2 regions of the Paraburkholderia sp. GAS82 genome follow, and region 2 is predicted to be linked to the other one. Evidence: riboswitches for the same ligand, from Rfam matches in the RefSeq annotation. Region 2 holds a riboswitch; the other holds the start of a gene.
The links. Region 2 has a riboswitch for cobalamin ahead of cobW (cobalamin biosynthesis protein CobW). Riboswitches for the same ligand answer to the same signal wherever they lie in the genome.
Positions count from the first base shown of each region.

Region 1: another riboswitch for cobalamin. It lies ahead of P3T17_RS33940 (TonB-dependent receptor domain-containing protein); the one in region 2 lies ahead of cobW (cobalamin biosynthesis protein CobW).

Region 1 covers NZ_JBNDLX010000014.1:174,051-182,134, forward strand. Annotated here, with positions in the region: gene metE (5-methyltetrahydropteroyltriglutamate--homocysteine S-methyltransferase) at 1-786, shown strand, start outside; gene urtA (urea ABC transporter substrate-binding protein) at 869-2,182, opposite strand; gene P3T17_RS33930 (GntR family transcriptional regulator) at 2,381-3,097, opposite strand; gene atzF (allophanate hydrolase) at 3,226-5,040, opposite strand; adenosylcobalamin (AdoCbl) riboswitch at 5,300-5,389, shown strand; gene P3T17_RS33940 (TonB-dependent receptor domain-containing protein) at 5,435-7,360, shown strand; gene P3T17_RS33945 (DUF5074 domain-containing protein) at 7,382-8,029, opposite strand; gene P3T17_RS33950 (helix-turn-helix domain-containing protein) at 8,047-8,084, opposite strand, start outside.
Region 2 covers NZ_JBNDLX010000007.1:138,216-146,299, forward strand. Annotated here, with positions in the region: gene P3T17_RS22540 (vWA domain-containing protein) at 1-472, opposite strand, end outside; gene P3T17_RS22545 (ATP-binding protein) at 553-1,674, opposite strand; gene cobN (cobaltochelatase subunit CobN) at 1,671-5,492, opposite strand; gene cobW (cobalamin biosynthesis protein CobW) at 5,499-6,578, opposite strand; cobalamin riboswitch at 6,748-7,010, opposite strand; gene P3T17_RS22560 (cobalamin biosynthesis protein) at 7,141-7,593, shown strand; gene cobO (cob(I)yrinic acid a,c-diamide adenosyltransferase) at 7,598-8,084, shown strand, end outside.

The sequences.
Region 1 (8,084 bases), on a different contig from region 2:
AACTATGGTTCGCAGTGCGTGAAGCCGCCCATCATCTTCGGCGACGTATTTCGTCCCGAACCGATGATGGTGGATACCGCCTGCCACGCACAGTCCCTGACGGACCGTCTGGTGAAGGGCGTGCTCACAGGACCGGTGACGATGCTCGAATGGTCTTTCGTGCGCGACGACCAGCCGCGCTCGACAACTGCCTTGCAACTGGCATTGGTGATTCGCGACGAAGTGAACGACCTGGAACAGGCTGGCATCCGCATCATTCAGATCGACGAACCGGCGTTCCGCGAAGGCCTGCCGCTACGCAAGGCGGATTGGACCGCCTATCTGGAATGGGCGACGCAGGCGTTCAGGATCGCGTCGAGCGGGGTCTCGGATGCCACGCAGATTCACACGCATATGTGCTATTCGGAGTTCAACGACATCCTGCCGTCGATTGCGGCGCTGGACGCGGACGTCATCACGATTGAAACCTCGCGTTCCTCGATGGAACTGCTCGACGGCTTCGGCGAATTTGCCTATCCGAATGGAATTGGGCCCGGAGTCTATGACACGCATTCGCCGCGTGTGCCGAACGTGGACACGATGGAGCGCTTGCTCGAGCGCGCCTGCGAGGTGATTCCTGCCGAGCGTTTGTGGGTGAATCCGGACTGCGGTCTGAAGACGCGTGGCTGGCCGGAAACGGAGGCGGCCCTTAGAAACATGATCGCGGCAGCGCGATCCATGCGGAAGAAGCTCGAAGAAACGGCGCAGGGGGAGAAGCGGGAAAGCGCGAGCGAAGCAGCAGCCTGACGGCGCTGGCTGCAGGCTTGCTGCACGCGTGATGGCGTTTCCGCCATCACGCGATACTCACGTCAAACTCACATCCCCCAGCTCAGACCTCAGCGACGCGGCGACGGCGCAGGAAGTCGGAGATCGAGCTGACCACGTCCGGCTTACCCTTGTTACCGTCGATATACGGGCTCCACGGCTGCGCGCGCACAGTCGTCTTGGTGCGCCAGACTACGTTGAACTGACCATCGGCGCGCACTTCGCCGATCATCACCGGCTTGTGCAGGTGGTGGTTGCCGTCCATCTCGAGCGTGAAGCCCGACGGCGCCGCAAACTTCTGGCCGATCATCGCCACGCGCACCTTGTCGACATCGGTGCTCTTGGCCTTTTCGGCCGCCTGCTTCCACATATGGATACCGACGAAGGTCGCTTCCATCGGGTCGTTCGTGACGCGCTTGTCGCCGCCCGGCAGGTTGTTGTCCTTGACCCATTTGGCGAACATCGCCTTGAACTTGGTGTTCTCCGGATTACGCAGCGACATGAAGTAATTCCACGCAGCGAGGTTGCCCACCAGCGGCTTCGTATCGATACCGCGCAGTTCTTCTTCGCCCACCGAGAACGCCACTACCGGCACGTCCGTCGCTTTCAGGCCCTGGTTGCCCAGTTCCTTATAGAACGGCACATTCGAGTCACCGTTGACGGTCGAGATCACCGCGGTCTTGCCGCCCTGCGAGAAGGTCTTGATGTTGGCGACGATGGTCTGATAGTCGCTATGGCCGAACGGCGTGTAGACCTCCTGAATATCCGCTTCCTGAACGCCCTTCGATTTCAGGAACGCGCGCAGAATCTTGTTGGTCGTACGCGGGTACACATAGTCCGTGCCGAGCAGGAAGAAGCGCTTGGCGCCGCCGCCTTCTGCACTCATCAGATATTCGGTAGCAGGAATCGCCTGCTGGTTCGGTGCGGCGCCCGTGTAGAACACGTTGCGCGACATTTCTTCGCCTTCGTACTGCACGGGGTAGAAGAGCAGGCCGTTGAGTTCCTCGAACACCGGCAGCACCGACTTGCGTGACACCGAAGTCCAGCAGCCGAACACCACAGCACACTTGTCCTGCGTGATCAGCTGGCGTGCCTTCTCGGCGAACAGCGGCCAGTTCGAAGCCGGGTCCACGACTACCGGCTCGAGCTGGCGGCCATTGACGCCACCGCTTGCGTTGATCTGTGCGATCGTCATCAACGCGGTATCTTTCAGCGACGTTTCGGAGATCGCCATCGTGCCCGACAGTGAATGCAGAATGCCTACCTTGATCGGACCGGTGTCGCCTTGCGCGAACGCGGAAGGAATCCCGCCTGCGACCCCCGTCACACCCGCAACCCCTGCTGCCGATGCGACCTTCAGAAACTCACGCTTGTTCATTGATCGTCCTCTGCCATTTTGAAAGTTGGATATCGCCTTGAATACAAGGCGCAGTGCTTGAGCAACTTCCAAGCCAGGCGGGGGATGAGGAACGGGAGGCTTTGCCACGCTTGCGAGATCGTGAGGCGCTGTGTGACAGCGGTGCGCACGACGCGCCACGCTGGTGCGTCGTGCACGTATCCAGGGATGGCGAAGACGCTAGATCGTTTCGCGCGCACCGTAACGTTCGCGCGCGGTCTGCATCATATAGAGCGTGATGCGTTTGACCTCGGCCTGACTCTCCGCGATATGAGCACGGATCATCTGCTGGGCGTCCGACGCTTCGCCCGCAAAGATCGCCTTGAGAATCGCCGCGTGTTCCTTATAGGTTGCCGCCACGCGCGGTTTCTTGGTGAAGTCCAGCCGGCGGATGATGCGGATGCGTTCGGTGATGTCCTCGTGCATCCGAGCCATTTCGTTGTTGCCCACGGCGGCGACGAGACGTCCATGGAAGGTTTCGTCCAGCGCGGCGACGGTGGCGGGATCGTCAAGCTGCTTCTTCACGGGCACGCACCAGATCTCGCGCAGGGCGTCGAGCCGTGAGGTGGCGTCCAGCTCCACGAGCTTCGCGATTGCGGAAGTTTCCATCATGACGCGCACTTCGTAGAGGTCTTCGAAATACTTGAAGTCGAACGCGCGGACCTGCCAGCCGCTCTTGAAGTTGACATCCACATAGCCTTCGCGCTGCAGCCAGAACAGCGCCTGCCGGACCGGTGTGCGGCTGACCTGCATACGTGTTGCGATATCGCCTTCGCTGAACTTGTCGCCCGGCAGCAGGCGGAAGTCGAAGATATCGGCCTTCAGTTGCGTATAGATTTGCGCAGCAAGGTTGCTGGCGCTTTTCGCCGGCGCAGTCGGCGCGCTGTTGTCCACCATCAGTATTTCCAGGTGCGTGAGGGGATGCGGCTAGCTTGTTCCAACGGCAGCGGAAGATCGCGAGCTTGGATCATGATACGCGGCTTGCGATGGAATGTTTGGACGATTCCGGCGCGCAATGAGAGAAGCTAACGCGCGAGCCAGGCAGCCCAGCCGCCGAATGCCGTGATGTCCTGCGCATCCTGCAGGGCGTAAGGCTCGCAGATGAAACCCTTCACCTGTCTGCCGTCCGCGAGCGTTACAGTGCCGATGCCAAGTGGTGCAGGGACGCCAGCGACGAAAGAACCAAATGCAGTCGCCGGCACGTCCCAGAGTTCCAGCTGAATCGGTGCGCCGCTTTCGGAACGGAGTAGCCCTGGTTTCGGCGGAGTCGTGTTTGCGAGCGAGAAGAGACGATAGTTGCTCGCGGTCGTCGTGCTCTCCGCGAAGCTTGCGCCACGACTCGTCAGTTCATGGTTGAGCGGCATGCCACGCAAATGGGCACCGACGACGGCGACGCGAATGGTGTCGCTCGCCGCGCTGCGTTTTGCCTCAGGCGCTGGTTGCGCGGCACCGGACTGCGCAGCCTGCGGCATCCCAGTCGCTCCACGCGGCAGCCCGGTGGCCCGATGCCATTGCGCCGCGAAGTCAGCCAGCGCCCGTTCCCGCCACGCCTCGCCAATGAAGGTAATCCCAAACGGCAGTCCGTCTTCGCGGAAGTTTGCCGGCGCGGCCACTGCGCTCCAGTCGAGCAGATTGACAAAGTTGGTGTACTTGCCGAGATTGCTGTTCAGACGCACCGGATCCGCCAGCAGTTCGGCGATCCTGTAGTGGGCCGGGGCAGTCGGCACGACGAGGGCGTCGAACTGCGCCAGCATCGCATCGGCGCGGCGTTTGAGATCGGCGAGACGGTAGATCGATTCGAAGGTGTCGGTGGCGGAGAATTCCTTGGCCTTGAAGATGATGTCGCGCACAACCGGGTGAATGTCGGCTTCGTTCGAGCCAGCAAAGTCGCGAATCGCCGCATAGCGTTCCGCTACCCATGCGCCGTCATACAGCAGCGCAGTGACATCGTCGAAGAGCGAAAAATCGAGCGGCACGCAGATCGCGCCGCGCGCTTCAAGGTGCGCCACGGCGGCATTGAAGGCTTGCGCGGACAGTTCATCGCCGAAGAATTCCGGCTGTGACGGGACCGCAAAACGCGGCGCGGCGGGAACGCGCCACTGAAGCGCGGAGGCGGGCGCTTCGCGGGACAGACCGTCGGCCAGATCGAGTGAGGCGGCCAGGTCATACACGAGCGCGGCGTCGTCGAAAGTGGTCGCGAAGACCGACACGCAGTCGAGCGTGCGGCATGCCGGCACCACGCCTCTATTGCTGAACGCGCCACGAGTAGGTTTGATTCCGACGATATTGTTGAGGCCCGCAGGGACGCGTCCCGAGCCGGCCGTATCCGTGCCCAGCGAGAAAGGGACGATGCCGCGCGCAACCACCGAGGCTGACCCCGAACTCGAGCCACCCGAGATGTACTCGGCGTCGAAGCTGTTGGCCGGGATGCCGTAAGGGGAGCGCACGCCCACGAGGCCGGTCGCGAACTGATCGAGATTGGTTTTACCAATGACGATTGCGCCGGCATCGGTCAGCCGCTGCACGACCGTCGCGCTGCGCTCTGGCGTATAGGCGAAGGCGGGGCAGGCGGCTGTGGTCTCGAAGCCGGCGGCGTCGATATTGTCTTTCGCGGCGAATGGCACGCCATAGAGCGGCAGCTTCGTCAGATCGCCACCGACCGCGGTTAGCCTGGCCTCGAGGCCCGCGAGCTGCGCGTCGAGCACTGCTTGCGTCACGGTCGATATCCATGCGGGGTCATCTTCGGGCGTCAGTCCGCGGACCAGTTCGCCAAGCAACTGGGCGGGCGTCGCACCGTCCCGATACGCTTCCTGCCAATCCGAAATTGTCCATCCGCGCATCTCGTATTCCCTCTTGTGTACAAGTTCAGGGAAATTGTACTCAAGACTCATGCCAACCGCGCGGGAAGGCTGTCGCGCCTTTTCAGGGCAGGGCGATACAGGCATGTACGCCGCGCCCGAGCCGTTCTCGGATGCACCCGTCTGGCGCGAAACGCCCGATCGTTGGGCGTCAGAACCGCGCTGGTGCGATGTTGCAATGACGCGTCGATTGGCGGGAATTATTCCGGTCCCCGTTAGATTCACAAGTAGAATGCGCGCAAACGACTCGTGGAAGCTGGTGCAAATCCAGCGCGGTCGCGCCACTGTGACCGGTTTCAGTCCGAACCGGAAGTCAGACCTCGGCGTCGTTGTCTACTATTCAACTGTGGGGCGCGCTATCCCCAGGATTCCAATAATGAAGCTTCGTCATCTCATCATCAGCTCCGCGCTGACGGTTACCGCTTGCCAGGTCGCCCACGCCGACGACTCGTCGTCGACCCAGGATCAGGCCGTCGCGCAAACCACGCTACCGAATATCCTCGTCACCGGCGACACGCAGCATCTGCCGCAATCGTTCGATCAGCGATATGCCACGACCCAGGTTCTGACTCGCGCAGATCTCGACCGTCTTTCGCCCATTGACCCAAGCATCACGCAGGCGCTTGCTACACTGCCCGGTGTGACCATTGCGCAGAACGGCGGCCCAGGTTCGCTTGCGTCCGTCAGCATCCGTGGCTCGGCGGGAAATCAGGTGGCCGTGTTTATCGACGGTATCCGGGTCGGTTCCGCGACCAGCGGTCAGGCCGAATGGGCTGATCTGCCGACCTCCGCATTCGACCGCGTGGAGGTGATCTCCGGTCCGGCAGCCGCTTCGTTCGGCGCCGATGCGATGGGTGGCGTGATCCAGCTCTTCACGAACCACGCTTCCAATCAGCCCAATCAGACCACGGTGTCGGTGGGCGGCGGGTCGAACAAGACCTTCGATACGCAGGTCCGCACATCGGGCTCGGTCCCGTCCACCGGCGCGCTGTCGGCGTTGAGCGGGCTGACCTACTCGCTCGGCTTGCATGACTACAACACGGCGGGGATCGATGCGACGCAGCCGGTTGTCTTCGGTCACGAAGACGGCCGTAACCCGTACCATGCGCAGGACGTGGATGGACGCCTGGGTTACGCGCACAACAACTGGTCGCTCTCCACGTTCTTCCTGTATCACCGCTCGGATCTCTCCTACGATGACGCGGGCGGCGACGACCGGCAGGCCGATTATCAGCTGACGACGGGCGCCGCGTTCCATCTGGATATCACGCCGTTCACGCAGCTCGATCAGTCGGTCGGCTACGCCACGGACCGCGAGTTCCTGTATACGAATACGCCGGGCATCCCATCCGATGAGATCGACTCGACGCGCCTGAGCACGTCGACCTCGCTGACGCATCAGGAGCGTGGGCCCGCGCTGTTCAACCTGCCGCTGTCCGGCGAGACCAAGCTTGCCTACGACTTCTCGCGCGAGCAGGCCTTCCTGCCGTACGACATTCCGTCGGGTGTGCCGACGCGCGACGATTCAGCGGTTTCGCTGCATCAGTCGGCGACGCTCGGCCCGTTGACCGTGTTCCTGGCAGGCCGTCACGAGATCATCGAGGGGCAGTCGGTCAATACCGGCAACGTTGCCTTGTCTTATGCGATTACGCCGGTTTATACGGCGCGCGTTTCGTATGGCAATGCGTTCCGTCTGCCGACCTTCGACGACCTGTACTATCCGGGCTACGGGAACCCAAACCTTCTGCCGGAGCGCAGCGATACGGTTGAGGCGGCGCTGGATGCCACCACGTCGTTCGGGACCTTCACGGCGGCGGTGTACGACACGCGCGTTCACAACCTGATCGAATACGACTCGTTGACCTTCCTGCCGGTGAACGTCGGACGCGCGCATATTCAGGGCATCGACCTGTCGTACAAGGGCATCATCGGCAAATCGACGCCGGTGAGCCTCTCGGTCGGTTTCCTGAATCCGCAGGACGTCACGGATCAGACCTGGCTTAACCGCCGCCCGCGTCAGACGTTCAGCCTGAACATCGATCACATGTGGGACGAGTTCCACCTGCACGCACTGAGCACGGGCATCTCCGTGCTGTACGGTGGATCGACCTTCGACGATCAGGCCAACTCGATTTATCTGCCATCCTATACAACGGTGGGCCTGCGCGCTGCGTACAAGGTCAACTCGCATCTCACCGTGTCCGCCAATCTGTCGAATCTGTTCAACCGGCAGTACGTAACCGCGTACGGCTACAACACGTTGGGCCGGACGGCGTTCGGCAAGCTGGCTTACACGTTCTAAGGCAGCGTTCCAGGCGGTGTTTTAGGCGGTGGCGCCGCGCTTCGGCCGGCGGACGGCTCGCAGCTTGCCGCTGCGTCCGCCGCCGCAGAAGAACTGCTCGGCTCCGTCGGACTCCAGCCCGGACACGTGGACGCCGGGCGGCATTTCGAGACTCTCCACGACTTCGCCGCTACGTGGATCGACGTGTCGTAGCTCGCTTTCGTTATCGTCCCATGTGGCGTGCCAAAGCTCTCCGTCAACCCACGTCACACCGGTGACGAAGCGGTTCGATTCGATGCTGCGAAGAACCTTCCCGGTTTCGGGGTCGATCTGAAGAATCTTCCGATCCCGATACTGCCCCACCCACAGCGACCCTTCGGCCCACGTGAGTCCTGCGGCATCGTCGCCGCCAGGAGCCGGGATCGAGGCGAGCACGCGGCCGGTTTGCGGATCGATCTTCTGGATGTGATGATCGGCGATCTGGTACAGGTACTGGCCGTCGAAGGCCGTGCCTGCGTGCGCGGCGACATCGAGCGAGCGCAGCGTCTTGCCGCTCTGCGGATCGAGCACGTTCAGCTTGTCTCCGCTGGCAAACCAGACGTGCTCACCATCATAGGTGACGCCATGCACGCCATCGATACCCGGAAATGGGCCGTATTCATTGACGATTTCTGCTGTTGCACGCTTCATGGCGTCTCCCTGGCTGGTCACCTGTCGATTCCATCATAATCAACCGGTAGCGGCG
Region 2 (8,084 bases):
CGGCCTCGGCCGGAAAAGGCGGCTGATCCAAGCTACGGCCGTCCGTCAGAATCCATAGGTAACGCTGTCGCGTTGCCTGACCGGTTGCAGCGCTCGCCAGCAACTGGCGCGCGCTGCGCACTCCGCTACTCAAGGGCGTGCCGCCGCCCCCGCCAAGCGGGCGCAGCCAGCGCTCGTTCCACCAGCGCGGCACCGCCGGCCCAAAGCGACGCTCAGCGCGTGAACCGGAAAAACAGATCAGCGCCGCCTCATCGCGTGCCTGTCCGATACGATCGAACAGGCTGGCGAGCACGCCCTTCGCAAGCGCGAGACGCCGTCCGCCCAGCATTGAACCCGAGCAGTCGAGCAGGAAGCAATGCAACGCCTTCTGACCGCTCCTCTCCGGCCGGAAACGCAGATGTTGCGTTTGCAGGCGCCCCGCCCCCTTGCTGGCGAATGTCGCCGGCCAGGCGATGCGCCGCACGCCCCGCATCCCGCTGCGGCTTGCAGTGCCCGCGCCTTCCAGCCATCGAAACCCGGCGGGCAAACCCGCGGGGGCGCGCTCCCGATGGCTCAGTGTTTTTTTGGGTCTAGTGGCCGGACCGCCTTGACCGGTTCGATTCCTGCGGCCACCGGCGGCAGGTAACCCCAGTCTGTATCGGTGGTCCGACCTGCGGGTGTTGCGGTGGCCGAGGCAGGAGGCGATGCAGCGTTTGATGTATCGGTCTGCCGCGTATCGGATTCGGCTGGCGGCGGTGCAGCTTGTGCCGGGTCTGCGCCATCCGGTTGCGTCCCAGCTTCTGCGTGCCGCCGATGACGTAGCGTCGCTTCGGCCACACGATCGACGTGCTCGACCGCAATCGCTTCAGCCTGCTCGAGCGCCGCAAGTGCGCGAGCCGCGCGCAACATCACCAGATCGGCGCGCATCCCGTCGACGGCCGCGGCGATACAGAGCTCGCTCACACGCGCATGCACCGTTTCGCCGAATTCGAGCGACGGCAGACGCATGCGCGCAGCGCGAATCCGCCGTGCGTAGTCGTCCTGCTGCACGTCGAAACCACGCCGGAAACCCTGTGGATCGAGTTCGAATGCGAGGCGAGCCTTTACGATCCGTTCGCGCAGCGCCGGCTCAAAGCAGTTTTCTAGCTCAACCATCAAACCAAACCGGTCGAGCAATTGCGGCCGCAACTCCCCTTCTTCGGGATTCATCGTGCCCAGCAGGACGAAACGCGCCTCATGGCTGTGCGAAATACCATCGCGCTCGACCGTATTGACGCTGCTCGCTGCCACGTCGAGCAGCAGATCGACCAGCGAATCGGGCAGCAGGTTGATCTCATCCACATACAGTACGCCGCCATGCGCCTTTGCCAGCAGTCCGGGAGAAAAGCGCACGGCGTTGTCGCGCAACACCGTCTCGAGATCGAGCGTGCCGACGAGGTGCTCTTCGCTTGCGCCGAGCGGCAACGTCACCAGTTGACCATCTGGCAGCAGGTCGGCAAGCGCACGCGCAGCCGTCGATTTGGCTGTGCCGCGCGGACCACTGATGAGTACACCGCCAATGCCCGGATCGATCGCAGCGAGCAGCAGCGCCTGTTGCAAGGGCGCCTGCCCAAGCAGCGCCGCAAACGGGAAAACCGTACGCGTAGCGACGGGTGTACCGGAGACGAGCGTCCTGGGCGAGTCGATTTTCGTCATGAACGTCCTTCGAGATGCTGTTCCACCGCCAGCAGTTGCTGTTCGACCTGGCTTCGGTACGTGCCGGGATGCTGCCACAAGCCGCGCTGCATGGCCTCTAGCAGCCGCTCGCAGATGCCGTGCAACGCATGCGGGTTATAGCGCTGCAAAAACGCCCGCGTATCCGCGTCGTTCAGGTAAGCATCCGTGACCAGCGCGTATTGATGATCGGCAACCACGCGTGCGGTGGCGTCGTAGCCATAGAGATAATCGACCGTCGCAGCGATTTCGGCAGCGCCTTTATAGCCGTGCCGCTTGATGCCTTCGAGCCATTTCGGATTCACCACGCGCGAGCGGATTACCCGTGCGATCTCCTCGCGTAACGGCCGGATGCGCGGCGTCTCCGGGTTGCTGTGGTCGGCATGGTAAAGCTGCGGTTGCGCGCCGCTCAGGTGCCGCACGGCTGCGGCCATGCCGCCCTGGAACTGGTAGTAGTCATTCGAATCGAGCAGATCGTGTTCGCGGCTGTCCTGGTTCTGCAGCACCACGTCGATCGCAGCGAGGCGCATGCCGAAAGCATCGTGGGCGGCCTCGCCCGAACGTTGTTGGGTATAGGCGTAACCGCCCCACTGCTGATACGCGTGCGCAAGATCGGCGTCGCTTTGCCACTGGCTGGTGTCGATCAACTCCTGCAAGCCTGTGCCATAGGAACCAGGGCGTGCGCCGAAGATACGCCAGCCCGCGCGGCGGCGAGCCTCGCCAGCCTCCAGACCGCCGGCGATCAGTTGATCGCGCTCGCGCAGCACGCGCGCGCGGATCGGATTCAGCTCAACAGGCTCGTCGTCGAGCTCAGCCACCGCCTGCACCGCCGCGTCGAACAGGTGCATGAGGTTCGGGAACGCATCGCGGAAAAATCCCGATACGCGCAGCGTGACGTCGATGCGCGGCCGGTCGAACGTTGCGATCGGCAGAATCTCGAAATCGGTCACGCGATGACTGCCGGCTGCCCATTTCGGCCGTACGCCGAGCAGCGCAAGTGCCTGCGCGATATCATCGCCGCCCGTGCGCATGGTCGCCGTGCCCCACACCGACAGTCCGACCGCGCGCGGGTAATCGCCCTGCTCCTGCAAATGCCGCTCGATCAGTTGCTGTGCCGATTTGAGTCCGAGCGCCCAGGCGGCCTGGGTGGGCAGTGCGCGCGTGTCGACCGAATAGAAGTTGCGCCCCGTCGGCAGCACATCGGGGCGCCCCCGCGAGGGCGAACCGCTTGGCCCCGGCGGCACGAAACAGCCGGCAAGGCCTCGCCGCAACTGCCGCAATTCTTCGCCACCGCATGCGTTGAGGCGCGGCAGCACGTCATTGCGCAAACGCTCGAGCACCTGCTCGACATGCGGCAGACTGCCCGGCGCCGGCAGGCCGTGTGCGGACCCAGATTCAGCATTGGCACTGGACAAACCGCACAGGTCAGCAAGCAATTCCGCTGCGAGCAGTTCGAGCCGCTCGCGCGTATCGCCCTTATGCCGCCAGGGCGCATCGCTCACCTGCTGCAATAGTGCCGGGCGAGGACCGTCCCATGGCGCCGACCAGTCGGGCGCCAGCGGATCGAACAGGCGGGCAATGTCGAGATCCCGTGCAAGCGCATCGATCAGCCCCGCGTTCGCCTCCCGCCCGTTGCCTACCGGAAAACGCGCCAGCGCCTGCAAGGTGTCGCGCCGCTGCACGCCCTGCGGCGAGTGCCCGAAGATATGCAGACCATCGCGAATCTGCGCCTCTTTCAACTCACATAGCCACGCATCGACCTGGGTCAGCAGCGCATCCTCGGCATCGGGACTGCTGGGTGCGGCCAGACTCAGTTCCTCATGCAGCCGATGCTCGACGATCGTCTTCAGGATCGTGCCGCGCAGCAGCCTGGCACGCCGCGGATCGACCATCAAGGCGTCGTAGTATTCGTCGACCTGGCGTTCGAGATCCTGCAGCGGACCGTAATTCTCAGCACGCGTGAGCGGCGGCATCAGATGATCGATGATCACGGCCTGCGCGCGCCGCTTGGCCTGGCTGCCCTCGCCCGGGTCGTTCACAATGAACGGATAAAGATGCGGCAGCGGCCCAAGAATCAGATCGGGCCAGCACTGGCCGCTCAATGCGACGCTCTTGCCCGGCAGCCATTCGAGATTGCCATGTTTGCCGACGTGCACCACGGCATCGATTTCGAAGCGGTGCCGCAGCCAGAAATAGAACGCCAGATAGGCATGCGGCGGCACCAGTTCGGCGTCGTGATAACTCGCGTAGTCGCTGGCGTCACGGGAACGCGCGGGCTGAATCCCGACGAACACCTGGCCGCAGCGCCAGCCGGCGATCATGAAGCGCCCCTGGCGGACCGTCGGATCGAGTTCCGGCGCACCCCAACGCGCATTGAGCGCGGCTTGCACCTCGGCAGGCAGACGCTCGAAATAGCGGCGATAGTCGGCCAACGCCAGGCTTTGCAAGGCAGGACGCAAGTCGCGCACAACCGGGTCGTTGGTGACACCCTGAGTCAGCGTGCGCAGCAGGGCCTCGCCATCGGCCGGCAACGGATCGAGCCGGTAACCCTCGTCACGCAACATGGCGAGGATCGTAAGGACGGAGGCCGGCGTATCGAGTCCGACACCGTTGCCGATCCGCCCTTCGCTGACGGGGTAATTCGCGAGGATCAGCGCGAGCCGCTTGTCGGCATTCTCAAGCGTGCGCAACCGGCACCAGCGCCGGCTCAGCTCGGCCACGAACGCGATGCGCTCGAGATCGGGCTGATAGCGCACCACGTCGACCTCGGTATGCGGGCAGCGGTAGTCGAGTCCCTTGAAACTGATCGCTCGCGTAATCACGCGGCCGTCGACCTCGGGCAGCACCACATGCATCGCGATATCGCGCGCATTGAGGCCATGATTGTCCTTGAGCCACGTCTCGCGGTTCCCGCCGCTCAGGATCACCTGCAGCACGGGCGCATCGCCCGCGAGGGCAAAGGCATCCGGGGCATCGATCGAAGAGACCGCAAACGCGGTGGTATTCAGCACCAGCGCGACCCGATGCTCGACGCTCAACTGCTGCAATACAGCGAGGCTCACTCGATCCTTCAGCGAAGTCACGGCGAGCGGCAAGGGGTTCACGCCTTGCGCCTCGAGCGCCTCGATCAGCGCATCGAACACGCGCGTATTGGCCGCCTGCAAATGCGCCTTGTAGAACAGGATCAGTGCCACCGGTGCACCGGGGCGCCAGCGCGCCTGCCAGTCGGCGATGCTCGGCGTATCGTGCTCAGGATGATAAAGCGCGGCAGCGGGCAACACGCGCGGCGCGGCCGGTTCGCTGCCCCAGCCGAGCGCGCGATAAGCGATGCAGCGCAAGAAGGCTTCGGCATTGAGCGGGCCGCCCTCGCGCAGATAGCGCCAGAGCTGATGGCACAAGGCGGGATCGGCGGTACTGCGCGCGAGCAGGTGCGGGTCTTCCTGAAGGTCGCCCGAGAACATCACCAGCACCTGCTTCCTGCGTTCGGCCAGTTCGACCAGTTGCTCGATACCGTAAGGCCAGTAGGCTTCGCCGCCCAGATGGTCGACGACCACCACACGCGCATGCTGGAGCACGTCGTCGACGTAAAAATCGACCGATGCAGGCTGCCGCAAAAAGCTGACATTGGTGAGCCGGATCTCCGGGAAGCCGGCGCCGAGCCTCGGCACCACGCTCGCCAACAGCGCCAGCGTCGTGTCGGCCGAACTCAGCACCACGATCTCAGCCGGTCGCTGATCGATCCGGATGACGCCTTCGGTATCGTCGACAAAACCGCCCGGAACGGTGCGTAGCAGATGCATGACGGATCAGGACTGCTGGGCCTGGGCAGCCAACGCGGCGCTCAGCGCGCGTTGCAGCACAGGTTGATCGAGATCTTCGCCGATCAGCACGAACCGGTTGGCCCGTGCTTCGTCTTCGCGCCAGCGCCGGTCGAAATAGCTGTCGAAGCGCCGGCCCACGCCCTGGATCACGAGGCGCATTGGTGTGCCTGGCAGCGCTGCAAAACCCTTGACGCGGTAGATCGTGTGCTGCTCCGTCAAACCCTGCAGCGCCGCGATGATCGTTTCGCGCGATGCAGCGGGCGCTTCAACGATCACGGAATCGAATTCGTCGTGGTGATGATCGGGATCGTCGGCCGAGCCATGATGATCGTGGCGCAGATGAATCGTGGTTTCGGACGCCGCCTGCAAACCCAGCAGGCCGTGCAGATCCAGCTGCCCTCGCTGGGCGCGCACGATCTTGACCTGGGGCGGCAACTCCTCGCGAATCTCCGCTTCCACGGCAGCCTGCTGTGCCTCGTCGAGCAGGTCGGTCTTGTTCAGGATCACGAGATCGGCCGAGCCGAGCTGGTCTTCGAACAGCTCGTGCAACGGCGATTCGTGATCGAGATTGGGATCGGCTCGGCGCTGCTCATCCACGGCCTGCGGGTCGTCGGCGAACTGTCCGCTTGCTGCGGCAGGGCCGTCCACCACGGTCACCACCGCGTCGACGGTGAAGCTGTTGCGGATCGAAGGCCAGTTGAACGCCTGGACCAGCGGTTTCGGCAGCGCCAGTCCCGAGGTTTCGATCAGAACGTGGTCAATTTCGCCACGGCGTTCGACCAGTTGCTCCATCACCGGGAAAAACTCTTCCTGCACGGTGCAGCACAGACAGCCGTTGGCGAGCTCATAGAGCTGGCCGGCCTGTTCGCGGCCTTCTTCGTCGCAGCCGATTCCGCAACCACGCAAAATTTCGCCGTCGATGCCGAGCTCGCCGAACTCGTTCACGATGACAGCAATCCGCAAATCGTTCGCGTTTTGAAGAATATGGCGCAGCAAGGTGGTTTTGCCACTCCCAAGAAAGCCCGTGACGACAGTCACAGGGATCTTGCGCATGGGGTTCTGCATGATCACTCCGTTATTAAACAAGCCAGCTCGTCGGGCACTCGCTTCAGACCAGACGCGAGCGGTAGCGTCTGGCGCAGGACGTAAACAGGACGTGGGGACGATACGGAACGTTGCGGTCGCAACAGAGGAACGCGATGAAGGCGTGGATGGCCAGCTGCATCCCCGCAGCGCCAACACCTCTTCTCTGGCCGGTATCCGGGCTGGCGAACGCACCGCTCCACCTTCCCACGCGAATCTTTCGCGCAGTGGTTGATTGCCCGCGATCCTGGTCGCGGACATGGAGCCGGCTTCGCATCGCCTAAGCGACGCTTTCGCTGAACCGTTGCGGGGGCAGCACAGGTTGGGCTCGCGCTAGCGCGGCAAGCGTCCTGTTTCCCGTTTAACTGCCGGCGCGATAACGCGTCGGCGGGCACCAGAGTGGGACGAGTTTAGGCTGCACCGCGAGGCAGCGTCAAGAAGCGACGCTGGCGAGCGGCCGCCAACGCGTGTATTGTAGCGCGCCAGATATCTGCAAACCGACACGCCATATGCTTACGGCCCGAGCGGACGGTTACGACACAACATGAAGCAATTCAGCATCGGCATTGGCTGTCGGCAGCAAGTTTCGGCCGAGGCGATCGAGGCCGCTGTGCTCGCGACGCTTGGCAAACTGGGCGTGCAAGGGGCCAACGCCTTTGAATCGATCGCCTCGATCTCGACCATCGATTCAAAGGCGCGAGAACCCGGCCTCCTGACATTCTGTGCCCGTCATGCGCTAATGTTGCATAGCTTCAGCCGTGAAGCGATCGCCGCCTGCCCGGGCGGCATGCTTCGCGCAACGGCCTCGAAAGCGGTACAGGCCCGCTTCGGCGTCGACGGCATCTGCGAACCTTGCGCGCTGCTGGGAGCGCCCGGCGGCAGCCTCGTTGCCGGCAAAACGGCTTCGCCTGGCGTCACCGTGGCCATTGCCTGCCTGGCCGAATTCTGTACGCAGGCGCCCGGGGCGCGCCGATTGAACCCAACCACCAGGACCTGACTGCATGAAAACCGATACGGAATCGCATCTGCGCATGACCCAACGCCGCCGCGAAGGACATGAAAAGAAACAGGCGCAGGCCACCATCGAAAAAGGACTGTTGATCGTCAATACGGGCACGGGCAAGGGCAAAAGCACAGCGGCTTTCGGCATGGCCGTGCGCGTGCTCGGACACGGCATGCGCCTCGGTGTCGTGCAATTCATCAAGGGTGCACTGCATACCTCGGAGCGCGATTTCCTGGGCAGTCTGCCAAACTGCGATTTCGTCACGATGGGCGACGGCTATACCTGGAACACGCAGGATCGGGAAGCCGACATTGCGACGGCACGCAAAGGCTGGAGCGAAGCCTGCCGGATGATCGAAAGCGGCGAATATCAGATGGTGATTCTCGACGAACTCAATACCGTACTCAAGTACGAGTATCTGCCGCTCGATGAAGTGCTGGACGTCTTTAGCAAGCGTCCGGACATGCTCCATGTGGTGGTCACCG